3 regions of the Blautia sp. AM23-13AC genome follow, and region 1 is predicted to be linked to each of the others. Evidence: predicted binding sites of a transcription regulator. Region 1 holds the regulator's gene; each other region holds the start of a gene.

Region 1 (5,464 bases):
GTCGGAAATGGAGTAAACCGCATGGCCCATACCGTAAATCAGACCTTTCTGGTCGAACGCCTCTTTGTGCAGCAGCTTTCTTAAGTAATTCGATACTTCTTCCTCATCCGTCCAGTCTTTGACGTGTGACTTCATATCGTCGAACATCCGCACAACCTTGATGTTTGCACCGCCGTGCTTCGGTCCCTTTAAGGAGCCGAGCGCCGCTGCAATTGCGGAGTACGTATCGGTTCCGGAAGAAGAAACAACATGTGTTGTAAAGGTTGAGTTGTTACCGCCGCCGTGCTCCATGTGGAGGACGAGGGCAAGATCGAGGATCTTCGCCTCCAGCGGGGTGTATTTCTGATCCGGGCGGAGCATCAGCAGAATGTTTTCTGCGGTGGAAAGCTTCTTCGACGGATTGTGGATATATAAACTTTTTCCCTTGATATAATGGTTGTACGCCTGATAGCCATAGACGGACAGCATCGGGAAAACAGAAATCAGGTTAATGCACTGGCGAAGCACATTCGGAAGGGAGGTATCATCTGCGTGGTTGTCGTACGCGTACAGGGTCAGAACGCTTCGGGACAGAGTGTTCATCATGTCCTTGGTCGGCGCTTTCATAACAACGTCACGCACAAAGTTCTTCGGCAGGGACTGCTGCTGTTTTAAAATCGTCTTAAAATGCTTAAGCTGCTCTTCATTCGGCAGATTTCCAAACAGGAGCAGATAAGCGACTTCTTCAAATCCCATACGGTTTTCACTCAAAAATCCCTGGGTCAGTTTTTCCACGTTGATGCCGCGGTAGTACAGACGTCCGTCACACGGTGTTTTGACGCCGTCAATGATATCCGAAGACACAACGTTTGAAATCTGTGTCAGTCCCGCAAGGACGCCAACGCCGTTGACATCGCGCAGTCCGCGTTTTACATCGTATTGCCCATACAGCGAAACATCCATTTTGGAGTTATCCAGACAGATGTTTGTCAGTTCCTCTATTTCCGGTGTTACTTTCATGCTAAAAGCCATATGCATTCCCCTTTCTCTTCTCTTTTTTTACTCACTTTCGCTCATTATAGCATTAAACCAAGGGATTCGTATACTGAAATTTTTATAAACATTCGAAAAATTTTCGTAAGATTTTGTCTCACAAAAGGTATCAGGCTTCTGTTTTACATGCATCGAAGGCTTGATCCAGTGCGTCCAGGAAATCTCCCATCACGTAATACAGCGTCTCAAACCGCAGATAATCGAGGACGTTTTCATCCCACATAAACTTCAGCACCGGCGGGAATTCCTCATCGGACTCCCAGAACTGGAAGACGAGCGGCAGAAACGGAAAGACATGAAAAACAAAAGCAGCGTCTCCCGGGAAATATGGTTTTCCGCCAAGGGAAACGCATGCTTTTTTCAGCTGTTCCACATGCCCGTCATACCGTGCGGCGCGGCTGTCGTGAACGCCGGACGCAATCGTGCGGCCTTTGATCGTTCCCTTTAAGGAATTGGTACGCGCATACGTGCCGGCGAGCACAATCTCCTTCTTTCCGCAGCAGAGCAGGTCGAAAATCGTCAGCGTCTCATTGAAACTGCCCTGATGTACATGAAGAAAATGGTCTTTTGATCCCTCTACAACGCCGGTATGGCGGTTCACTCTCCATTCTTCAAAAAGATACGGCACATAGAAATAATCGCCATCAAACGCAAAGCCATACTTTCCTTCGATCTCCTTCTGATCGTATGTCAGAAAACGTTCCTGCATCTGATCACGCATTTTAATATAGTTCGACACTTCCATTTTTTTGCCTCCCGCTATTTGTCGAGCATCTTTTTCAGCTCGTCCATGAACGTGTTGACGTCCTTGAACTCACGGTAAATCGACGCAAAGCGGACGTACGCCACCTGATCCAGGTCTTTTAAGTAATGCATGACCTTCTCTCCGATCACAGAGCTTGGAATCTCGCGTTCCTCGCCGTTGAAAAGCTCCGTCTCCACCTTGTTGACCATCTCGTTGATCTTCTCGGCGGACACCGGCCGTTTGTGGCAGGCGCGCAGGATACCGGTCTCGATTTTCGAGCGGTCATACTGCTCGCGGTTCATATCTTTTTTGATGACGATCAAAGGGATCGTCTCCACTTTTTCGTATGTCGTAAAGCGTCTGCCGCAGACATCGCACATCCGGCGGCGGCGGATCGCATTGCTGTCTTCAATCGGGCGTGAATCCACAACCCGGGTATTATCCTGATTACAAAATGGACATCTCATATCTTTCGTCCTCGTTTCTAAATAAGTATTTCGGAAAGTTTTCTACTTTTACAGTATACGCATTTTTCCGTGAAATTCAAGTCAACTGCAGCAACATTTTCGCATATGTTTTTCCATAGGAATCAGTAAAAAGGAGCACCGCATGCGCGTTGTAGATCTCCGCCAGAAAGAAGTTATCAATATCTGCACCTGCAAAACGCTCGGCTGTCCGATTGATGTGGAATTCAATCCAAAAACGGGACATCTTACCGGACTCGTTCTTCCGGGTCCTGTGAAATTCTGCGGCTTTTTCTGCCACGGCGAGGATTTTGTGATCCCATGGGACCGCATCTGCCAGATCGGCAACGATATCATTCTCGTCGAAATTCCGGAAAAAGAGAAAAAACAGCCCTGATCAACGGATATGAAAACCGAATTCCGATTCCAGCGGAATCTTCGTCCATTTTGCATCCGTGATTTCGATGTAGCTGGAGGTGCGGATCCTTTTGATCATCTCCGTGATCGTCTCCTCATCACCCTGCACCTCCATCTCCACCGTCTCATCCCAGCAGTTTCTCACCCAGCCTGTCAGCCCGAGCTGGTAGGCAGCATAATACGCCCGGTAACGGAACCCCACGCCCTGCACCTGGCCGTAGAAAATCACATGGTACCGGATTTCTTCTTTTTCGTCTCTTCTGTCTCGTTTCGCTGTCTCGTTCATATTTCTCTGCCTCCCAACAGTCATTGCCTAAAATTCGTCTGCCGTCGCACAGTACAGCGGAAGCGGGAACCAGTCGGATGGAATGTTCTTCCAGATTTCAGATGGAACCTTGCTTCCCTTACTTGCCAGCGGTGAAAGAAGCAGTTCCTGCGCCTGCTCCCGGTTGAGTACATCTGCCCCCGGATGGGCTTCCCGTGTCACGGTCACAGTTCCATCTTTTACCGTCACGGTCAGCGGCTGTCCCTCCAGTACGGCAGACCACGTTCCATCGCTGATGCCCATCGTCTCTGCTTTCATGGTCAGCATTGCCTCGATGACGTCTGCAAATTGGAAAATACGGTACATCGCGGAACCGCAGCGCTCTTTTGTGAAGCTTTCGCAGACTTCCGATAACGCTGCTGCTTTTCCGGTCTCATACACCGGAATGGAAATGAAAAGAGAGTCAAGCGCATTTTCTTTTAAATAAGCGGCAAGTGCAGGAACGAAATCCTGTTCCTCCAACACTTCTGCTTCCACAACCTGGTTTCCGCCGCAAAGTGCCAGATATCCGATCCGCTCACCGTTTTTCCAGATTGCAATTGCCTGCTCGCCGAACGTTTTCAGGCAGGCTTTCACATCCTCTCTTACCACGTAAAGCGGTTTTTCCTCATTCAGCTTCTTTGCAAAGGCTGCCGCCTCTTCGTCCGCTTCGCCGTTTTCCGGAAACAGCGGCGCAAAGGTGTAAGCGGAGAGTTCCCCGTTTTTCCAGGTATGGCGCACATTTGCCACATCCAGGTAAAACGTGTATTTTTCACTTCCCGGCGTAAAGCCAAAGTAGGCATACCGCTGTCTCTGGCCGTCCAGTGCCAGAAGATCACACGTTCCTTCCAGATCCGTAATCCAGTCGCCAAGAAGACGCTTCATGTGGCCTTCGCCCCTTGCCTTTGGATGCACGGAAACGCTTCCCACATATCCTGCGCGGAGCAGCTTACCCCCTGCTGCCATTTGCTGCGGAAGCACCGCAATCTCGGCCCGGAGTCTGCCGTTTTCCGCAACAGCGACGCGGTGGATCCGTGCCATTTCCGGTCCTGCCTGATAAACCCTTGGAATTAACTGCTCAAAGTCGTGCGGACGGTGTGCCGTGCTGAACACGTAGTTTGCAAGTTCGATGCAGTCCTCCCACTCTTCCGGCTTTGCAAGTCTGTACTCTGTCATAATGTAAAAACCTCCTGATCCTAAAAACCCTTTTGTTTTTGCTCTTCTTTTTCTCTATCCTAACGGATTTTTGTCCTTTTGTCACGAAAATTCCGAACAAATTGCAATATTTTTGCTATATCTGGTAAAAAAAAGAAACGCGCCCGGAAATTTTCATTCCAGGCGCGTTTCCCTTTTCTCAACGTTTCCTGTTTTACTGGATTCCTTTTACGGTGTAATCCTGTGCCTCTACGGCTGTTTTCAGCACATCGTCTGATACAGGAGCTGTCAGTGTTACAACGGCTGTTCCTTTTTCATGGCTTACTTCTGCGGATGCAACACCCTCGATTGCCTCAAGTGTTTTCTTCACTCTTGCCTCGCAGTGGCCGCACATCATGCCCTCGATTGTCATGGTTTTTACCATTCCCTGTTCTGTTGTCATGTTCAGATCCTCCTTTAGAATTTCGTTTTTGATTCTTTTATCTTTTGACGCGTCGTGCATCCGAAACAGATTCAGACGCAGGGCGTTTGTCACAACGCAGAAGCTCGAAAGGCTCATCGCCGCCGCACCGAACATCGGGTTCAGCTTCCAGCCGAACAGCGGGATCCATACGCCCGCAGCCAGCGGAATACCGATGATATTGTAAATGAAGGCCCAGAACAAATTCTCGTGAATGTTCCTGAGGGTCGCACGGCTTAAGCGGATCGCTGCCGGTACATCGGAGAGGCGGCTCTTCATCAGGACAACGTCTGCCGCATCGATCGCGATATCGGTTCCTGCTCCGATGGCAATACCGATATCCGCACTGGTCAGAGCCGGTGCATCGTTGATGCCGTCTCCTACCATCGCTACTTTTCCTTTTTCTTTCAGGCGGCTGATGACCGCTTCTTTTCCATCCGGCAGAACGCCTGCGATGACTTCGTCCACACCTGCCTCAGCGCCGATGGCACGCGCGGTGCGCTCATTGTCTCCGGTCAGCATCACGACACGGATTCCCATATTCTGCAGCTCTTTCACCGCACGCGGGCTGTCCTCTTTGATGACATCCGCAACCGCGATCATACCGAGCATCTTTCCGTCTTCACTGAAGAACAGCGGTGTCTTTCCTTCTTCGGAAAGTTTTGCTGCCTGCTCTTCCATCTGTTTCGAGAGAACCGCTTTTTTCGTAATCAGTGCGCGGTTGCCTCCGCAGAGCTCTTTTCCGTTCCGTTTTGCCACAAGGCCGTTTCCAGGAAGCGCAGAGAAATCACTGACTTCTTCGCGGGCCAGGCCTTTTTCCTCTGCAAGTGCAAGAATCGCACGGGCCAGCGGATGCTCACTTTTCTGCTCCAGTGCAAAGGCACCTT
Region 2 (5,464 bases), on a different contig from region 1:
CGTCGATTGCGATGCTGGAGGGAGCCGTAAAGGCAGGCGACCGACTGGCGGAGAGCTACCGGTCGCTCGGCATCGCTTATCTGAAAAGCCAGGAGTATGACAAGGCAAAAGAGGCTTTCAAGAGCAGTCTTTCGAGCATGAAGCACAAAGACGCGGAGTTTTCGCGCGATGTCATGTATTACGAGGCGGAAACCTGCGTACAGGCCGGAGATCTGGACGGAGCCATTGAGATCTGCACCAATATTCAGGAAGAAAAGGCAGATGCCGATGCGCTGTTCCTTAGGGGACGCGCGTACTTCCTGCAGAAGAATTACGAGCAGGCGAAGGTGGATTTTGATGCGGCAGTGGAGACGAAGGAGAGCTATCAGCTCTGCCTTGACATTTACGAGCTGTATCAGGAGAGCAGCATGAAGGCGGACGGAGACCGTTACCTCGAAGCGGCAGTGAAGATTGAGCCGAAAACGACCGAGGATTATTATAACATCGGCTGCGCATACTACTATCTGGAGGAGCAGGACGAGGCGGTCAAAGCGTTCTCGAAGGCAATGAAAGACGGCAGCAGCGCGGCGATGGAAATGCTCGGCGAGGTTTACCTTTCCAATGGTCAGAACGATGAGGCGAAAGCACTGTTTTCTTCGTATCTTTCGACAGATGGCTTTGCGGCGGCAGCAAACAACGGGCTGGCGCTCTGCGCACTTGCGGAAAACGACACGGACAGTGCACTCTCGTATATCGAGGAAGGACTCAAAACGGCAGAGGATTCCGACCGGGAAAATCTGCTGTTCAACCAGATTGTATCCTATGAAAAACGGGCGGATTTTGATACCGCGAAGTCGCTGATGGCGGATTTTCTGGCAGCATACCCGGAAAACACCGCGGCGCAGCGGGAAAATACGTTTCTCCAGAACCGATAACAGACGGAGGAAGTTGGATTGTTTGATTTAAGAGAAGAACAGGAGCGCGTGATTCTGGTCGGCGTACAGGAAAACGGCGGCGCAAAAGCAGAAGAATCGCTCGACGAGCTGGCGGAACTGGCCAGCACCGCCGGTGCGAAGGTGGAGGGCCGCCTGGTGCAGGTGCGGGAGGCCATTCATCCGGGAACGTACATCGGAAAAGGAAAATTAGAGGAATTGAAAATTCTGGTGCGCGCCTGCGATGCGACGGGCATCATCTGCGACGATGAGCTCTCCTCGATCCAGTTAAAAGGGCTGGAGGAAGCACTGGAATGCAAGATCATGGACCGTACGCTTTTGATCCTGGATATCTTTGCGGCGCGCGCCGTGAGCAGCGAGGGTAAAATCCAGGTTGAGCTGGCCCAGTTAAAGTACCGTGCGTCCCGACTTTCCGGCCTTGGCACATCGCTTTCCCGTCTCGGCGGCGGAATCGGTACGAGAGGACCGGGAGAGAAAAAGCTGGAAACCGACCGGCGCCTGATCCGCACGCGTATTACGCAGTTAAAACGTGAGCTTGAGGAAGTACGCCAGCACAGAGAGCTCCTTCGTGAAGGCAGAAAACGTTCCAAAATCCCGGTAGCGGCGCTCGTAGGCTATACGTCAGCGGGAAAGAGCAGTCTTTTAAATGCACTGACAGGATCGGAAATTCTGGCAGATGCAATGCTGTTTTCCACGCTGGATACGACGACGCGGTCACTGACCCTTCCGGATGGACAGGAAATCCTGCTGACCGATACGGTTGGATTTATCAATAAGCTGCCACATCATCTGATCGATGCATTCCGCAGTACGCTGGAGGAAGCACGGTATGCCGACTATATTCTCCACGTTGTGGATACGTCAAATCCGCAGATGGAGCTGCAGATGCAGGTCGTGTACGATACGCTGCGGGAACTGAAAGTTGAGGACAAAAAGATCGTCACCCTGCTGAATAAGCAGGACAAGCTTTTCGATCCGGTTGTTGTAAAGGATTTTCGGGCAGATGCGAGCCTTGCCGTTTCTGCGAAGACGGGACAGGGACTCGAAGACCTGAAAAATTTACTTTCCTCCTGGATGATGGAAGGCAAAATTTATATTGAGCGGCTCTATCCGTATGACAAAGCGGGAACGATTTCGCTGATCCGCGGGTACGGAATTCTGCTTGAAGAGGAATATCTGTCGGAGGGCATCCGCGTAAAAGCCTATGTACCGAAGGATATCTATCCGAGGGTATAGAGGTATGGCAAGCGGGCTTAAAAACGGCAGTACATCCCTTTAAGCGCCGTACAGCGCCGAAAAATGGAAGGGACAGAACATAAGTAAAAGTACCATATCTAGTGATGTTAGAAAATTTCACACTAGATATGGTACTTTTTACTATTGACGGGAGAAACATGCTCTGCTATCATATGGTTCAGACACTGCAAAGAGTGGAACCTTAAAAAGGCCTTGCAGAAACGGTTGAATTAACAGGAGGGATTCCATGTTTCAGGTAGAAAAGAGAGACGGAACGATTGCAGAGTTCCAGATGAAAAAGATTACCGATGCGATTGGAAAAGCATTCGGCGCAAAAGATATGCAGTTCAGCGATGACATGCTTCAGATGCTGGCACTGCGCGTAACAGCGGACTTTCAGTCCAAGATCAAAGACGGAAAAATTTCAGTGGAGACAATTCAGGACAGCGTGGAGAACGTGCTGATCCAGTGCGGCTACGCAGAAGTGGCAAAAGCTTACATTCTGTACCGCAAGCAGAGGGAAAAAATCCGCAACATGAAATCGACGATCGTAGACTACAAAGAGATCGTAGACAGCTACGTAAAAGTAGAGGACTGGCGTGTCAAAGAGAACTCGACCGTAACGTATTCTGTCGGCGGTCTGATCTTAAGCAATTCCGGCGCGATCACAGCCAACTACTGGTTATCAGAGATTTATGATGACGAGATCGCCGAGGCACACCGCAACGCGGATATTCACATCCACGACCTGTCGATGCTGACCGGCTACTGTGCAGGATGGTCGTTAAAACAGCTCATCAAAGAAGGACTTGGCGGCATCAACGGAAAGATTACTTCTTCTCCGGCAAGACATCTTTCGGTTCTGTGCAACCAGATGGTCAACTTCCTCGGCATTATGCAGAACGAGTGGGCAGGTGCGCAGGCATTTTCTTCATTTGATACGTATCTGGCGCCGTTCGTCAAAGTGGACAACTTAAGCTACGGCGAAGTGAAGAAGTGCATCGAGGCGTTTATCTACGGCGTCAACACACCGAGCCGCTGGGGAAGCCAGGCACCGTTCTCCAACATCACACTCGACTGGACCGTACCGGATGACCTCGCGGAGCTTCCGGCGATCGTCGGCGGTAAGGAGATGGACTTCAAGTACAAAGACTGTAAAAAAGAGATGGATATGGTCAACAAAGCGTTCATCGAGACGATGATCGAGGGAGATGCCAACGGAAGAGGCTTCCAGTACCCGATCCCGACCTACTCCATCACATCCGATTTTGACTGGTCCGATACGGAGAATAACCGTCTGCTGTTCGAAATGACTGCAAAATACGGTACCCCGTACTTCTCCAACTACATCAACAGCGATATGAAACCAAGCGACGTGCGCTCCATGTGCTGCCGTCTCCGCCTGGATCTGCGTGAGCTTCGAAAGAAAACCGGCGGATTCTTCGGTTCCGGCGAGAGCACCGGATCGGTCGGCGTTGTCACCATCAATATGCCGCGTATCGCATATCAGTCCAAAGATGAGAAAGAGTTCTACCGCCGTCTCGATCATATGATGGATATTGCCGCACGTTCGTTAAAGACGAAACGTGAGGTCATTACCCGCCTCCTGGACGAGGGACTGTATCCATATACGAAACGGTACCTTGGAACGTTTGAGAACCACTTCTCAACCATCGGTCTGATCGGTATGAACGAGGCCGGCTTAAATGCCGCATGGCTCGGAAAGGGTCTGGAGGATCCGAAGACACAGCAGTTTACGAAAGAAGTTCTGAACCATATGAGAGAGCGTCTTTCTGATTACCAGGAGGAGTACGGCGATCTGTACAACCTTGAGGCAACTCCGGCGGAGTCGACCGCATACCGTCTGGCAAAACACGACCGTGCAAAATGGCCGGATATCAAGACCGCAGGCCATGAGGGAGATACCCCGTACTACACCAACAGCTCCCATCTGCCGGTGGACTATACCGAGGATATTTTCTCTGCGCTTGATATTCAGGATGATCTGCAGACGCTGTACACCTCGGGAACTGTATTCCATGCGTTCCTTGGCGAAAAACTGCCGGACTGGAAAGCAGCAGCTTCCCTTGTGCGGAAGATTGCAGAGAACTACAAACTGCCGTACTACACGCTGTCCCCGACGTATTCTGTCTGTGCGAACGACGGCTATCTCGCCGGCGAGCACTTTACATGTCCGATCTGTGGAAAAGAGGCAGAGGTTTACAGCCGTATCACGGGATATTACCGTCCGGTCAAGAACTGGAACGACGGAAAACGCCAGGAGTACAAGAACAGAACTGTATATGATATCATCCACTCCAAATCGCCGGAGCAGAAAATGAAATCGTACGGCGCAGCAGAGAAACTGGCAGAGCAGGCCGCTGGAAAAGAAGAGCCGAAAGCCGCTGCAGCAGCAGATAAAATCGAGGAAGACGGCATGTACCTGTTCACGACAAGCACCTGCCCGAACTGCAAAATGGCAAAAGAAATGCTCGCCGAGGAGCAGTATGAGGTGATCGACGCAGAGCGTCACCCGGATCTTGCCGCACAGTACGGCATCATGCAGGCACCGACTCTTCTCGTTGTGGAGGACGGCCAGGCGCAGAAGATTGTGAATGCTTCCAATATCCAGAAATATGTGGATGAATATCTCTCCTAAATCTGTGCGCATATAGTTGCAGGAAAGAACAAACAGAGTTATAATAGGAAAAAGTGATACCCTCGCCCGGGCATCCCGGGTGGGGGTATTATTATGGCGCTGAGCACAGCAGAAATCGGCCCGGTGGACCGGTTTCACTTACAGAAGGGAGAAAAATTATGGGATACAGCCAGGACACAATCTGTGTACAGGGAGGATGGCAGCCGAAAAACGGTGAGCCGCGTGTACTTCCGATTTACCAGAGCACAACATTCAAATATGCAACCAGCGAGGAAATGGGAAAACTGTTCGATCTGGAGGAGGAGGGATATTTCTATTCCCGTCTGCAGAACCCGACGAACGACGTCGTAGCACAGAAAATCTGCGATCTGGAGGGCGGCGTGGCAGCCATGCTCACATCTTCCGGCCAGGCGGCAACGATGCTTGCTGTTACCAATATCTGTGAGGCAGGCGACCACGTTGTCTGCGCGGCAAAGGTTTACGGAGGAACCTCCAACCTGCTCGCCGTTACCTTAAAACGATTCGGCATCGAGACTACCCTCGTGGACCAGGATGCGCCGGCAGATGAGCTGGAAAAAGCATTCCAGCCGAACACCAAAGCTGTCTTTGCCGAGACGATTTCCAACCCGGCAGGTGT
Region 3 (5,464 bases), on a different contig from region 1:
GCGGAAAATCCAAACCGAATGGATTTCCCGCAGGGGATTTCGTTCTTTTATCGTATTACAAATATCGCAATGATTTTACATGGATTTTCTTTCTGCAATTTCTGCCATCTTCGCCTCGTTCAGACGGGTGTCGCCATGGACACGGCTGTAGGAAAGATAGCCGTTCATACGGTCGATCTTTGTCAGGTTCTTGGAACCGCAGACCGGGCAGACATCCATGTCGAGTTCCTGGTGGCCGCAGTCATCGCAGTAAGCCAGGGACAGGTTGACGCCCTCGTAGTAGCCAAGCTCCATCGCACGCTCGATCAGTGTCTTGATCGCGCCTTTGTTGTAGCCGACCGGATAGCGCACGTACTGGATTTTTCCGCCGTTGCAGAGCTCCCAGAAACGTCCCTCGAGATCCTGTTTCTGGATCGGGGTAATGTCCTCGGTTACGTGGCAGTGGAAACTGTTGCTCACATACGGGCGGTCCGAAACGTTGCGGACGATGCCGTACTGTTTGCGGAACTGCTCTATCTGCAGGCCGCACAGGGATTCTGCCGGTGTGCCGTAGATCGCATAGAGGATGCCGTCCTCTTTCTTAAACTCGGCAACCTTGTCGTTGATATATTTCAGCGTGTCGAGTGCGAACTGTCCGTCCTCAACAAGAGATTTTCCGTTGTACAGCTCCTGCAGCTCGTTCAGCGCCGTGATACCGAACGATGCGGTCATCGGCTTTAACAGCGGGCGGATCTTGTCGGACGGTTTTAAGTGGCCGCCGTAGAAACCTCCCTCACAGTAAGCCAGCGGGTTCGTAGATGCACGCATCTCGCCGAGGTAATCGTAGGTCCGTTTGTGCAGATCGCGGATCATCTCGAGGTAGAAGTCGAGCACTTCGTGGAAATCGCGGTTCTCGGAACGGGATTTTGCCAGGATCATCGGAAGATGAAGGGAAACGGCTCCGATGTTGAAACGTCCGACAAAGACCGGTTTGTCGTTCTCATCTGCCGGCTCCATGCCTCCGCGCTCGTACCACGGGCTAAGGAAAGCACGGCATCCCATCGGGCTGATGACTCTCTTGTATTTCTTGTACATCTCGGCGATGTAGCCCTCGCCGCTCATCGACAGCCAGTCCGGATACATGGTTTTAGAGGAACAGTCAAGTCCTGCCTCAAAGACATCTTCTGCGATGCCGCCCTCTCCGTGAATTGCCTTGTCATATAAGAAGACGATTTTCGGGAAGAGCACCGGCTTTTTGTGGCCTTTCCTGCCCTGTCCGTTTTTGTGGACCTCGAGAAGGGAGATGGAAATCATCTTCTCGAACATGCTCGTTCCAAGGCCGAGGGTCACGGTAACGAACGGATAATCACCGCGGGAAGATCCAACAGTGTTCAGTTTATACTCAATTCCCTGCCATCCCTGATCGCACTCTCTTCTTACTTTGTCGATCGCATACTCGATGGCTTTCTCCTGTGCACCCTCCCAGGATGCGTCGGTATATTTCAGGAACTCTTTTACGTAGTAATCGTAGCTCTTCTGTGCGTACGGAGCAAGGATCTTGTCCACCTCCGGCACGGTAAAGCCGCCGTACTGCTGTGCAGCGGTGCTGAGGACGATATCGCCCATGACATCAAATGCGGTGTCGAGTGTCTTCGGCTCGTTGTACCAGACATTTCCCATCTCGAAACCGCCTTTTAAAACGTTTCCGACATCGAACAGACAGCAGTTCATGGTATCGAGACGTGCGGACTGGTCGTGGATGTAGATGTAACCGTCCTTACAGGCCTGCAGCTCGTTGCGGTTCATGAAGAACTTGCGGTACAGCTCTTTGTTCAGCTCGTTGAAAATCAGGCTTCGCTTCGTTGCAACGAGGGCGCTGTCGGTGTTGGCATTGCTCTTGTCGCCGATGTAGCGGATGGACTGGCTCTTCGTGTAGACCTCGTCCATCATATGGATAAAATCAGTTTTGTAATTGCGGTAATCGCGGTAGCTTTTTGCCACAGCCGGGTTTACTTTTTCGAGTGCTCCCTCCACGATATTGTGCATATCGCTGATCGGAATTTCGGTCTTTCCAAGGGAATATACGTGCTCGGTTGCGAACTTACAGATAAAGTCAATCTCCTGCTGTGAGAAGGTATACAGGATTCTCTGTGCGGATTTATTTACGGCACGGACGATCTTCTGCGCGTCGAATTCTTCTTTGGTGCCGTCCTTTTTGATAATATAAACCATTGTGGTGTCCTCCAAATCAAACACTATATCTTGTGTGTCCCCCACCCTTTTCTTGTAGCGGGCACCACATATTGTAGCATGTTTCTTTTGAAAAGAAAAGGCATTTCCTGTAAGTTTTTATTTTCAGAATATTGCATACTGCTCTTTCGTGCAGACAGAAATCTGCATTTTTCAAATTCGTTCTGCAAGCGTTCCTTCAAAAACGGTCTCGGCCGGGCCGGTCAGAAGGACCTTATTTTTCGTCCGGTCCCATGTAACGAAAAGCCTGCCGCCGCGCAGTTCTACGGCAGTTTCTCCCTCCGAAACACAGCCGGAAAGCATCGCCGCGACGGCTGCCGCACACGCTCCCGTTCCGCAGGACAGCGTTTCACCGCTCCCACGTTCCCAGACTCTCATTTTTATTGTGTGTTGATCTAAAGTCTGGATAAACTCTGTATTGATACGGTCCGGGAAGCAGGAAAGGTGTTCAAAAGCGGAACCGGTCTTTGCAATGGATATTTTTTCCACATCTTCCACCGGAATCACCGCATGCGGATTTCCCATCGAAAGGCAGGTCATCGTATAATTTTCCCCGCACACGGTAATTTTATGCTCCAGCACATATTCCCCCAGAGAAACAACGGGGATCTGTGCGGCGCGGAATTCCGGCGTTCCCATCTCCACTGTCACCTGACAGATCTCATTTGGATTCTCCCCCGTCTGCAGATGAATCACACGGTTTCCGCTGCCGGTTTCGATAGTCAGCGTCGTTTTTCTCGTCAGCCCATGCTCGTACACGTATTTTCCCACACAGCGGATGCCGTTGCCGCACATCGCGCCCTTCGAGCCGTCGGCGTTGTACATTTCCATCGAAAAATCTGCTGTTTTGGATGCCCCGATCAGAATCAGCCCGTCCGCGCCGATGCCGAAATGGCGGTCACTTACCGCTTTTGCCAGCCGTCCCGGACTCTCCACCCGCTCCTCCATGGCATTTACATAGATATAATCATTTCCGCAGCCCTGCATTTTTGTAAAACGCATACACAGCCTCCTCCCAGACTTCTGCCCTTTCCAGTTCCTTACTAAATATGTATTCCGTACCGCGCTTTTGAAAAACCATTTTTCTCAAATCCGCTTCAGACATTGGAAAACGAAGCGGAATGTGATAGAATAGGGGGAACTGATATCGTTACTTACATGAAGTAACTCTCAAATATTTTTAACCATTTATTATGAGGAGGTTTTGATGAAAAAATACCGTTGGGTTTTAACAGCAGTATTTGCCGCTTTCCTCGTGGGAACGAGCGGCTGCGGAAAGAAAACAGAAACGATTCCGATCACAACCATCAGTCAGAGTACCGACGATGACGACCCCAAAGACAATCTGGCGGCCTCCGGCGATTCCGATGAGATTCCGGAATACGATGTGGATCTCTCGAAGAACCTGAACAGTTTTCAGCTTGCCATCTGGGGCGATACATACGAAATTCCGGAATCCTACGCGGATTTTACAGCGCTTGGCTGGGTCTACAGCGGCGACGACACAAAGGAAATCCAGCCGGAATCCTTCTCAGAGGGCGAAAGCTTTGAAAAGGACGGAAACCAGATTACCGTCGATATTGCCAATCCGGACACCACGGCAAAGCCAGTGGCGGAATGCCTGATCGGAGGCATTCACATCGATACCTCGACCGCTGAGGGCCAGAATATCTATGTCGGCCTGCCGAACGGCGTCACCCTGCAGCAGTCGCTGATGGAGGATGTGGAAAGCATCTACGGTGCGCCAAAGGACCGTTATGAGGCCGATACCTCTGTGCAGTTCACGTATGAGTACGGGCTGTACCAGACGATCACGCTCGGCTTCGATAACGAAACGGGAATTCTGTATTCCCTCGATATGCAGAACTTTACGACCACGGCTGATGCAGAAGCGCTCGATGGTGTCAGCGATGCCACAACACCGGAAGTGGAGGCCTACCAGGCACCGGAAGCCGACAGCAGTAAAATCAACGACTGGACCGTCCGCTTTGACGATGTACTCTATCATCTTCCCGTTCCGGTCAGTGAACTTCTGGACCACGACTGGACCGTCAATACGAAAGAGTCCGATACGGCCGTTTTAAACGGAAAATACGGCTACGTCACGCTGGAAAAGGGCAGTCAGAAACTTTACTGCACCGTACATAATTACGGCGCGGAGGCGACGACAGTGCGCAACTGTTTCGTTACTTCGCTGTACGGCGATCTCGATACGACAAAGATTCCGATTTCAATCACAAACGGCATCACGCTCGGCACTTCCGAGAGCGATTTTCTGGCGAAGGCAGGGGATGCCAAATCAGAAAAAACGGAAAAAGAGGATAGTAACCTGACACTCTACACATTCTATAGTGATGACGAAAAGCTGGACTACACTGAAATCGGCATCGACAACGATCTGAAGCTGGTACGCAGCATCAAGGTGGTTCACAACCAGCCGGAAGCGCCGGAAGAAGAAGCCAAAAAAACTTCCGCGGAAGATTCATCTTCCGTTTCCGACAGTCAGGAACCGTCCGAAACACCGGCTCCGTAACGATACTTTCAGAAAAATGGCTGCATGGCAGCTTACTACAGACGAAAACGAGGATTTTTATGGAAAACTTATACGACGTTATCATCATCGGCTCCGGCCCGGCGGGTCTTTCTGCCGCGATTTATGCGAAACGCGCAAAGCTCTCCTCTCTTACGATTGAGGCAAACTTTGCAAGCGGCGGCCAGGTGCTGAATACCTATGAAGTAGACAACTATCCCGGCCTTCCGGGCATCAGCGGCATGGATCTCGGAAGCACGCTGCGCGCACACGCTGAAAAAATGGGCGCGGAATTTTCCCGCGAGCGTGTGAAGGAGCTTGTTCTTGACGAAGAGATCAAGATTGTCCGCACGAGAAAAAATGAGTATCATGCCAAAACGGTCATTCTTGCAACCGGTGCGGAGCACCGCGCGTTAAATGTACCTGGTGAAAAGGAGCTCTCCGGCATGGGCGTCTCTTACTGTGCAACGTGTGACGGCGCATTTTTCAAAGACAAAACCGTTGCCGTTATCGGCGGCGGCGATGTCGCCGTGGAGGATGCGATTTTCCTTGCCAGAACGTGCAAAAAGGTTTACGTGATCCACCGCCGCGATGAACTGCGGGCAGCCGGTGTTCTCCAGGATGCACTGCTGGCACTGCCGAATGTGGAAATGGTGTGGGATACGGTTGTGGATTCCATCGAAGGAAACGAGATGGTGTCCGGCG

Evidence for each region. Region 1 encodes NrdR, which represses ribonucleotide reductase genes. Its sites were predicted from a motif close to CACAANATNTTGTG; they were not measured.
Region 2: DW642_RS06645 (ribonucleoside triphosphate reductase) is a predicted target of NrdR. The motif match lies at 2,289-2,302, and genes of this name have one in related genera.
Region 3: nrdD (anaerobic ribonucleoside-triphosphate reductase) is a predicted target of NrdR. The motif match lies at 2,233-2,246, and genes of this name have one in related genera.

Annotation. Positions count from the first base shown of each region.
Region 1 is NZ_QTUL01000001.1:490,968-496,431, forward strand. It holds gene DW642_RS02220 (citrate/2-methylcitrate synthase) at 1-1,011, opposite strand, end outside; gene DW642_RS02225 (DUF3786 domain-containing protein) at 1,142-1,777, opposite strand; gene nrdR (transcriptional regulator NrdR) at 1,792-2,244, opposite strand; gene DW642_RS02235 (YlmC/YmxH family sporulation protein) at 2,387-2,638, shown strand; gene DW642_RS02240 (acylphosphatase) at 2,639-2,944, opposite strand; gene DW642_RS02245 (GNAT family N-acetyltransferase) at 2,972-4,138, opposite strand; gene DW642_RS02250 (heavy metal translocating P-type ATPase) at 4,332-5,464, opposite strand, start outside.
Region 2 is NZ_QTUL01000004.1:114,791-120,254, reverse strand. It holds gene DW642_RS06655 (tetratricopeptide repeat protein) at 1-914, shown strand, start outside; gene hflX (GTPase HflX) at 933-2,168, shown strand; gene DW642_RS06645 (ribonucleoside triphosphate reductase) at 2,416-4,827, shown strand; gene DW642_RS06640 (O-acetylhomoserine aminocarboxypropyltransferase/cysteine synthase family protein) at 4,986-5,464, shown strand, end outside.
Region 3 is NZ_QTUL01000008.1:35,102-40,565, forward strand. It holds gene nrdD (anaerobic ribonucleoside-triphosphate reductase) at 76-2,211, opposite strand; gene dapF (diaminopimelate epimerase) at 2,383-3,231, opposite strand; gene DW642_RS10135 (hypothetical protein) at 3,437-4,762, shown strand; gene trxB (thioredoxin-disulfide reductase) at 4,822-5,464, shown strand, end outside.